Longibacter salinarum: one gene and its partner. The protein of the gene in region 2 interacts with the protein of the main gene of each other region in a pairwise test. Links are inferred from orthologs where the notes say so. Each region holds a gene or a part of one and is shown on either strand. Other genes may lie near its edges.

Region 1 (3,852 bases), on a different replicon or contig from region 2:
ATCGTTTGACTTCAACGTACCCGCTGGAACGCCAAGGGTGTATCTTCCGACCTCCAGCCGATAATCTTGAGCGTCCCGCTCTCCCTCGTACTCTCTGTCCCCCTTCTTGGCATGAGTCATCGGCCCGTCCGACTCCGGTCTTTCGGAACGCGCGCCATCATGCGCTACGCTGTCACCGCCCTTGTCCTGTTGTGCGTTGTGGGTCGGGCGAACGGCCAGAACATCGCGGACGAGCGAAAGAATACCCAGCAGCGATTGGAAGCCCTCAAAGGCCAGATCGAGAGCGACGAGAAGCGGCTCCAGGAGACGACCCGAGAAGAACAAGCGACCGTCGATCGACTGGAGCAGATCCGGCGCGAAATCGCACTCCGTGAGGAGCTTGTGTCGACGTACGAGCAGCGCATGGGACAGCTGCGCCAGGAGCGAAGCGACCTTCGGGACACGCTCGACGTTCTAGAGGGACAACTCGACGAGCTTCGGAATGAATACCGGGCGCATGCGGTTCACGCCTATAAATACGGGCGGCTACATGACGTTGCCCTGATTCTGGCATCGAAGTCCGTGAGCCAGATGCTCGTTCGTGTTCGGTACCTGCGCCGGTTCGCAGAGCAGCGACGCGCACAACAGTCTGCCATCCAGTCGGCAGCACAGCAGTTTAACGAGCGACAGCGGGAACTCGACGCCTCTCAGCGCAAAACCGAACGACTCCTCGCGGAAGCTCGCCAGGAGCGACAGAACCTCAGCCAGCTTCAAAAGGACCGCCGGCAGGTCGTCGCCGAACTCCGCAATCAGCGGTCGGAATTACGAGAAGAGATCGATCGAAAAGAGCGAGCGGCACGTGAACTTGAACAGCAGATTCGAGAGCTCGTGGCACGTGCGGAAGCTCGTGAGCGTCGGGACCGTGTATCCGGCGCCACCTCTGCCCCCGCCCGCGCGGCGGACTACGCCCGGCTTTCCGCGACCTTCCAGCAAAACCGCGGATCGCTCCCCTGGCCCACGGACGGCGCAGTCACGGAAGGATTTGGCAACCGAGTCGACCCGGTTCACGGCACGGAGACCTATCACCCGGGCATTCTCATCGCCACGAATCCGGAGGAGTCCGTTCGTGCCGTTTTTGAGGGCGTCGTCACCGGCATCGACTTTGTGCCCGGTTACGGCACCTATCTCGTCATCCGCCATGGCGATTATCTGTCCGTCTACAGCAACTTCTCCACCCTTTTCGTCGCCCAGGGCGACCGCGTCGATACCGGCGAGGTCATCGGACGATCAGGCACCTCAAACGAGCCGCGTGGAGCAGGACTCTTCTTTGCCGTCTTTGACAAGAAGAAAAACCAAAGCGTCGACCCGGTTGGCTGGCTCGGGAATCGATAGCCTGACCCGTCTCGGCAATGGATGCGCGAAGCGTTTCCGCATCCGATCGCAGGTCGAGATGCACTCCACTTCCGCATCGTCCTGCGCCTCGTCCATCGATCTTCATGTCTCCTCCTCGTCGGAAGAAGCGTATTCACAGAAGCTTTCGTACGCTACGCGAGTCGAGATTGGGAACGGTGAAGGGTAGCGTGTATTTTAGCGCTTGCATGTTCGAAAGGCCCAACTATTGCACCTCGACTCCATGGCTACTACGTACGACTGCGTGATCATCGGGAGCGGTCCCGGCGGTTACGAAACCGCCATTCGGGCATCCCAGCTCGGATTAAAAACTGCTATTGTCGAAAAGAATAAGCTGGGAGGCGTCTGCCTCAATATCGGCTGTATCCCGACGAAGGCGCTTCTGAAAAGCGCTGAGGTGATGGCTGAATCGAAGCACATCTCCGATTTCGGCCTCAACCTGGAAGGAGAAATCACTCCGGACTTCCCGAAGGTCATTGAGCGCAGCCGAGGCGCGGCTTCGCAGATGAACAAGGGCGTGCAGTACCTGATGCGCAAAAACGACATCGACGTCCACTACGGCTACGGCCGCCTTGCCGGCAACGGCACGGTTGAGATCGTCCCGAGCGAGAATATGGACGGTGAGCAGGTCGGCGAAGAGAAAACGATTAACGCCGAGCATATCATCATTGCGACGGGAGCACGTCCGCGCGAGATTCCGCCCCTCCCGATTGACGAAGACAACGTTGTCTCGTCGACCGGAGCGATGACTCAGACGGAACGCCCGGACCGTCTCGTGATTGTCGGAGCCGGCGCCATTGGTGTCGAGTTCGGCTACTTCTACAAGCACATGGGCACCGATGTCACGATCATCGAGGTGCAGGATCGGATCGTGCCCGCAGAAGACGCGGACGTCTCGAAAGAGCTCAAGCGGTCCTTCAAGAAGGCCGGCATCAATGTGATGACCGGCGCGATGGTGCAGGGCTACGAGGAAGCCGATGGGGCGCTCAAAGTGGAGGTCGAAACCGACAAGGGGACCGAATACATCGAAGCGGATCAGATCCTCTCGGCAGTCGGTGTCGTCGGCAACGTCGAAGACATCGGTCTCGAAGAGCTTGGTGTCGAAACCAACGGCAACGATATCGTCGTCGACGAGTTTTATCGCACCAATGTGGACGGGGTCTACGCGATCGGCGACGTGACCGGCGCCCCCTGGCTCGCGCACAAAGCCAGCCACGAAGGCATCATCTGCGTCGAGAAGATCGCAGGTGAGGATGTCCGCCCGATGGACAAGAAAAACATCCCGGGCTGCACCTACTGCCAGCCGCAAATCGCATCTGTCGGCTATACCGAAGAGCAGGCTGAGGAAGCCGGCTACGACATCAAGGTCGGCAAATTCCCCTTCAAAGCCTCCGGCAAGGCCGCTGCACTGGGCCACAACGAAGGCTTCGTCAAGATCATCTACGACAAGAAGTACGGCGAGCTGCTGGGCTGCCACATCATCGGGCATGACGCCACGGAGCTGATCGCCGAGGTCGTCACGGCTCGCACGCTCGAGACGACGGGTCACGAGATCATGGAGGCGATCCATCCGCACCCGACGCTTTCCGAGTCGATCATGGAGGCGACACGCGCTGCGTACGGCGAACCGATCAACATCTAAGGTGCGTCAAATGGTATGGACAATGTCCGTCCATTCGAACGGGCGATCCCACAAGGGGTCGCCCGTTTTTTCTTGCTTTCGAAAGACGCGGGCGCGCTGTCTCCCTCCCCGTCACTCAGAGAGAACTGTTAGATCTTTTAGGACCCGTCCCCTCTCATCGACTTGCACCGATGCCCCCGACGGGATTGATAGCGTCGCCGCTCCATCCTGAAACTCTACGCGTCGCGTCTCTCCATCGATGGACACCGGGACCGGCACGTCCAGCGGAATCCCCCCGGTGCGCGTCCACGTGAGTTTCAACTCTGCGTCCTTCTTCTCCACCTCCAGCAACGGCAGCTCGGCCTGGTACAGATACACGCGGAAGAACGCGTCGAGCTGCTGTCCGGATACCTGCTCCGCCGCCTGGACGAAGTCGGCTGTTGTCACCGTTCGCGCCTGGGAGCCGTCCGTCGCCCGCCGCATTTCATCGCTCGGATAGGTAAACTGGCGCAGCAGTTGGGCGAAGTCTTCGTCGCCAAGGACGTAGCGAAGCGTATGCAGAATCAGAGCGCCCTTGTAGTAGACATCGCTCCCGTACATGTCCTGAGCTGACGTCGCCGATCCGCGTGCCACGGGTGCTGAGTTCGTGATTTGTCCCTCCCAGAACCGGACGGTGCTCAAGTACCCCTCTTCGCCTTGAAGCTCTTCTCGATACAGAGCCTCCAGGTAGGTAGCAAACCCTTCGTGGATCCAGAAGTCCTTCCAGTCGCCGGCCGTGACGAGATTTCCGTACCACTCGTGGGCAAGTTCATGAAAGTGAAGAGCATCGAACCCGGCATTGT
Region 2 (4,743 bases):
CACTGCGCGAACTCGTAGACTGTACCCTTCTCAACATCGAGGCGTCCGTGTCGGTCCGCACCGTACTTCGGCTGGATGAACGAGAAGTCCATTGAGAGCTTTAGCGTGCCCCCGTTCGCTTCGAGAGGCTCGTCGAGAGAGATCCGCATGCGTGTGCCGTCGACGCGATAGGTCGCATCGCGCGAGTCGGATCCGCGATTCACCTGAATGTTCGATAGCTCGTAGCCGCCATTCTCAAACGCTCCGCTAAACCGTGCATCCGGCGGGGTGAGTCGAGCTCCGCGGCTGTCCGGGTCGAAGAGGTTCTGCTCCAGGTGGACCCAGAGATGCGTCAGATCGTGCGGTGAGTTGTTCGTGTACGTGATGGTCTCTCTCCCGGAGACGCGGTTCGTTTCCGGGTCGAGGGTCACGTCGATGACGTAGTCCGCTTCGTTTTGCCAGTATTCCGTACCGGGACGCCCATCGCTTGCGCGAAAGACATCCGGGTTCGGAAACTCGATTGGTGCGAAGGAGGACTGGTTGAGACTCGCTGCATCGTTCGACTCGGAATACTGAGCCGTGACAGAGGCCGGCATAGAGCCGAGAAACAGCAGCATAAGAAGTGCCGCACCAGCGGCCTGAAGGCGTGATATCATGGGGGAAAGGGAAATGCGGAGTAGAAAGTGAACGTCCGTTGTCGCGCCGGGAGCGCGGACAGGCACAACATCAACGGAAGGTCGGACGAATCGTTACACTGGGCCAACTTGTTGTGTCATGTGTTGTCATTTAATCCGGCTGGGCCTCAATGGTTGCATCAACGCATGAGGCGCAGGAAAACCTTTTGTCTTTCGTCAGACGGATGCGTTTTGTTTTCGATTACCGTCACATAGACTCGTCGCAGCCAGGCTCGATGGAGGATTGTCCGTTGAAAAGAAGCGACTGGACATGTATAATATGTTTATAATATGTGTTTATGGTAGCCCATGCCCACGAATCTGTGTGTGGTGAGGCCAGATTTCGCACCGTTTCCCGCATCTTCAGCGAACGTAGCACTTTTCGCGTCGTACGGAACGTGCATGTCTAACAGCAAGACGGCGGAGGCTTCACCTGTCCTCCCTCGTCCCGAAAGTCCCAAAGAGAGCGCCCGTTCGTTTTATGCGTCAGATCCCCATTCAGAGAGAAGAGCCGACGTCCATCGACCCGGATCCGGAAGCCGAGAAGCGGATTCTGGATGGGCTCAACGAGCGGCAGCGTGAGGCCGTGAAGGCCACCGACGGCCCGGTGATGATCATCGCGGGGCCGGGAAGCGGAAAAACGCGTACCCTGACGCACCGGATCGCATATCTTCTGGCAACGGGCAAAGCGAAGCCCCACGAGATTATCGCGCTGACCTTCACCAATAAGGCGGCGCGTGAAATGCAGGAGCGCGTGCAGAAGCTCGTCGGCGATCAAACGAAAGGCATGTGGGTCGGCACCTTTCACTCGTCGTTTGCCCGCGTCCTCCGCATTGATGGCGAAAAGATCGGATACTCGCGCGACTTTTCAATCTACGACACCGATGACTCGAAGCGGATCATCAAGCAGCAGATGAACCGCCTCAACGTGAGCACGGACGATGTGTCGCCGCGGGGCATTCAGAACCTGATTTCGGACGCGAAGAACCGAATGGTCTCGCCCGAGAAGTACGCTAGTGTCGCTCGGGGTCGGGCTCAGGACGCGGCGGCGAAGATTTACCCGGCGTACGAGAAGGCGCTGCGGAAAGCGAACGCGATGGACTTCGACGACCTGCTCCTGCGTCCGCTTGAACTGTTCGACGAGCATCCCGATGTCCTAGAAAAGTACCAGACGCGCTGGAAGTACGTCCATATCGACGAGTATCAGGACACGAACCACGCGCAGTACATGCTCGCGCGGAATCTCGCGGACGCTCACGACAACCTCTGCGTGGTCGGGGACGATGCACAGAGCATCTACGCGTTCCGCGGGGCCGATATCACGAACATCCTGTCGTTCGAGAAAGACTTTCCGGACGCGACGACCGTTCGTCTCGAGCAAAACTACCGTTCGACCGGGCGTATTCTGGCGCTGGCGGACTCGATCATTAAGGAGAACGATGATCAACTCGATAAGGAGCTCTGGACGGAGAACGACGACGGCGAGTACATCGCCCTCATGGAGTCGCTATCCGAGAAGGACGAGGCGAAGAAGATCGAACGCCGCATCCGTGACCTCCACGTCCGCGAGGGGCTGTCGCACGGGGACTTCGCCGTTCTCTACCGCACCAACGCACAGAGTCGACCGATCGAGGAGGCACTCCGAAAGGAGAACGTGCCGTACCAGGTAATCGGGGGAACGCCGTTCTACCAGCGGAAGGAGATCAAGGATGCGCTGGCGTACCTTCGCCTCATCGTGAACCCGAACGACACCGCCAACATCCAGCGGGTGATCAACTACCCCACGCGGGGTATCGGGCGGAAGACGCAGGAGCGGCTGCAGAATTTTGCCAATAAGCACGGGTTCACCCTGTGGCAGGCGATCGAGCGTGTCGAAGACATCGATACGTTGTCCACCCGTGCGAAGAATGCGGTCGAGTCGTTCCGCTTCCTGATCGCCAAGTATGCGTCGAAGGCGGAGAGTATGCCGGCGGATGAACTGGCACAGGAGATTATTCGTGAGGCCGGCCTGCTCAGCGAGCTCCGGAAGGATCACACGCGCGAGAATCTGATGCGCTGGGAGAACGTGCAAGATCTCGTCAGTGGAATCGCTGACTTTGTGGCCTCAAGCGACGATCCATCGCTCAGCGTCTTCCTGCAGGAAATTGCGCTGATGACGAGTCAGGACGAGGAGGACGACGCCGATCAGGTGACGCTGATGACGCTCCACGCGTCGAAAGGTCTGGAGTATCCGGTCGTTTTTGTGGCCGGGCTGGAGGAGGGACTTTTTCCGCTGGAGATGGCGGCGAAGGAAAAGCAGGACCTGGAGGAAGAGCGCCGCCTGTTCTACGTCGGCGCGACGCGGGCGGAGGAGTACCTTTTCCTGAGCTGGGCACGCAGCCGATACCGCTACGGCGACCGCGAGACCAAGACGCGGAGCCGATTCCTCGACGAGATCAATTCGGATGTCGTGCGTACCGCCGGCGGTGGCGAACTCGATCAGAAAAAGAACCGCTTCAAATCAAGCAGTGACGGCGGGTCCGATTCGTCGAATTATGATGGTGTCGATCCGCATTATTACCGACGCAACCTTCGGGATGGATCCGGCTCCGGCGCGTCAAATGGGAAGGAGCGGAAGCTGAAGCGCATCGAGCAGTCGTCCGGTGGCGGGCGTCGCGTGGTGTACGACGAGGGGCAGGGAGAAATCGTCCCGGGGGTCCGCGTCGAGCACTCGAAGTTTGGCGAGGGCAAAGTTCAGGATGTCGAAGGAAGAGGCGAAAAGGCGACGGCCGTGGTGTACTTCGGGTCGGACATCGGCAATAAAAAGCTGAAGTTGAAGTACGCCCGGTTGCGCATCATCGGGTAGATGCACACCGATGCAAGCTTATACGCCAAGGGTGCGCGTGCTTTGAGGTGGAGGGTAGAAATGAACGCATGAGCGAATGCGCCTGAAGTCCGAGACGCCTGATCCGGACGAAGATGTGGGTGGACGGATGGGACGTGTATTGTTGAGCATGGCGAGGTTTCCCCTTCCGTCGCCTGGCACGCGAAGGCGTGCCCGAAACAGCACCCATCCGACATCCGATGCGCTCCCATGTCTCCACGTTCATCCGTTGCGCTCCGCGTCGTCTCCGCACTTCTCGTCATGTTGGCGCTCACAACCGCTCCAGCCTGGGCACAGGATGGCTCCGATACGGGCGGAAGCGGAAGTGACGTATCAGGAAGTGACGTTGCCGGCGCGATATCCCAGTCATCCCGGATCGAGAATGCGACGTTCGCCAGTGACGCTGTCCAGCAGCGCGTGAACGCTATGGCCGTCGTTCTCCAGCAGCGTCTTGTCAGTGGCGCACAGCTGACATCCACAGGGTCGATCCGTATCACGGCGGCTCCGGCCCCGCTCCTTGCCGAATTGCTCTCCCGTTCGACGGATAACGAAGCGGCAATTGCATACGTCGCGGGTCAACTCGAGGCTTATGGAATCTCGGACGAGCACTCGGAGCGCCTGACGAAGGCTGTTGCCGGATTGATCGCTGGCGGTGAGGTCGAAGCCCCCGCGCTCGTCCGGGCCACGAACGCCTTTAACGAACTGGTGGATGCTGCGCCGGCGTCCTTTCTGCTCGATCCGCCCGATTCGTTTATCGTCATTCAGGACGTGTTGACATCCCTTCTCGATGCATCGTCCATGTCTTAATCTGACGAGGCTGACGGTATGTACCGAACGGTTCCGTTGCACCGCTGCTGACGTGTAGCCGTGCCTTCCAGGTCGATGTCTTCACCCACTCCCTCGTCCTTTTCTCGTCCTGCGATGCGTGTGCTCCTGCTTTGCATCATCGTCATTGCTCTCGTCAGCCCTGCTGCCGTCGCGGCTCAGGACGCGCCCGAACGGAGCGACGAGCCGAGAGCAGATACGACGTCTGATGATACCCTAGCGGCGCTACGTGCGACGCACAGGCTTTCCAGTCCGGTAGAGCGGGGAGGTGTCGAATTGCCGGCCGCTGTTGCCGTTCTGCCCGGCACAACGATCAATACGCCCACGGCGTTTGGGGCGCGATGGGGACAGGTCTACGCGGGGGCATCGGTACAAGAGCGGATTCGGTACGCAGACTGGACC

What was found. Proteins that work in one complex are often made in the same cells at the same time.
Region 1: the proteins of CRI94_RS03935 (region 2) and lpdA interact in binary tests that used the Escherichia coli proteins (3 or more experiments, as listed by UniProt). The link is inferred for Longibacter salinarum from one-to-one orthologs.

Annotation. Positions count from the first base shown.
Region 1 is NZ_PDEQ01000001.1:86,595-90,446, reverse strand. What follows is about bases 856-3,821. They hold lpdA (dihydrolipoyl dehydrogenase), read left to right. Parts: upstream 856-1,612; coding sequence 1,613-3,031; downstream 3,032-3,821. Other genes in these bases: CRI94_RS00330 (M1 family metallopeptidase), read right to left, coding at 3,143-3,821; CRI94_RS00345 (murein hydrolase activator EnvC family protein), read left to right, coding at 856-1,371. In the rest of the region: lipoprotein insertase outer membrane protein LolB1, read left to right, coding at 1-64; more of CRI94_RS00345, read left to right, coding at 160-855; more of CRI94_RS00330, read right to left, coding at 3,822-3,852. UniProt on the Escherichia coli protein: Lipoamide dehydrogenase is a component of the glycine cleavage system as well as of the alpha-ketoacid dehydrogenase complexes.
Region 2 is NZ_PDEQ01000002.1:86,552-91,294, forward strand. Bases 769-3,816 are described here. They hold CRI94_RS03935 (ATP-dependent helicase), read left to right. Parts: upstream 769-1,134; coding sequence 1,135-3,498; downstream 3,499-3,816. Other genes in these bases: CRI94_RS03940 (hypothetical protein), read left to right, coding at 3,727-3,816. Also shown: CRI94_RS03930 (M1 family metallopeptidase), read right to left, coding at 1-635; more of CRI94_RS03940, read left to right, coding at 3,817-4,323; CRI94_RS03945 (hypothetical protein), read left to right, coding at 4,399-4,743. UniProt on the Escherichia coli protein: A helicase with DNA-dependent ATPase activity. Unwinds DNA duplexes with 3'-5' polarity. Translocates on single-stranded DNA with 3'-5' polarity. Initiates unwinding more efficiently from a nicked substrate than double-stranded DNA.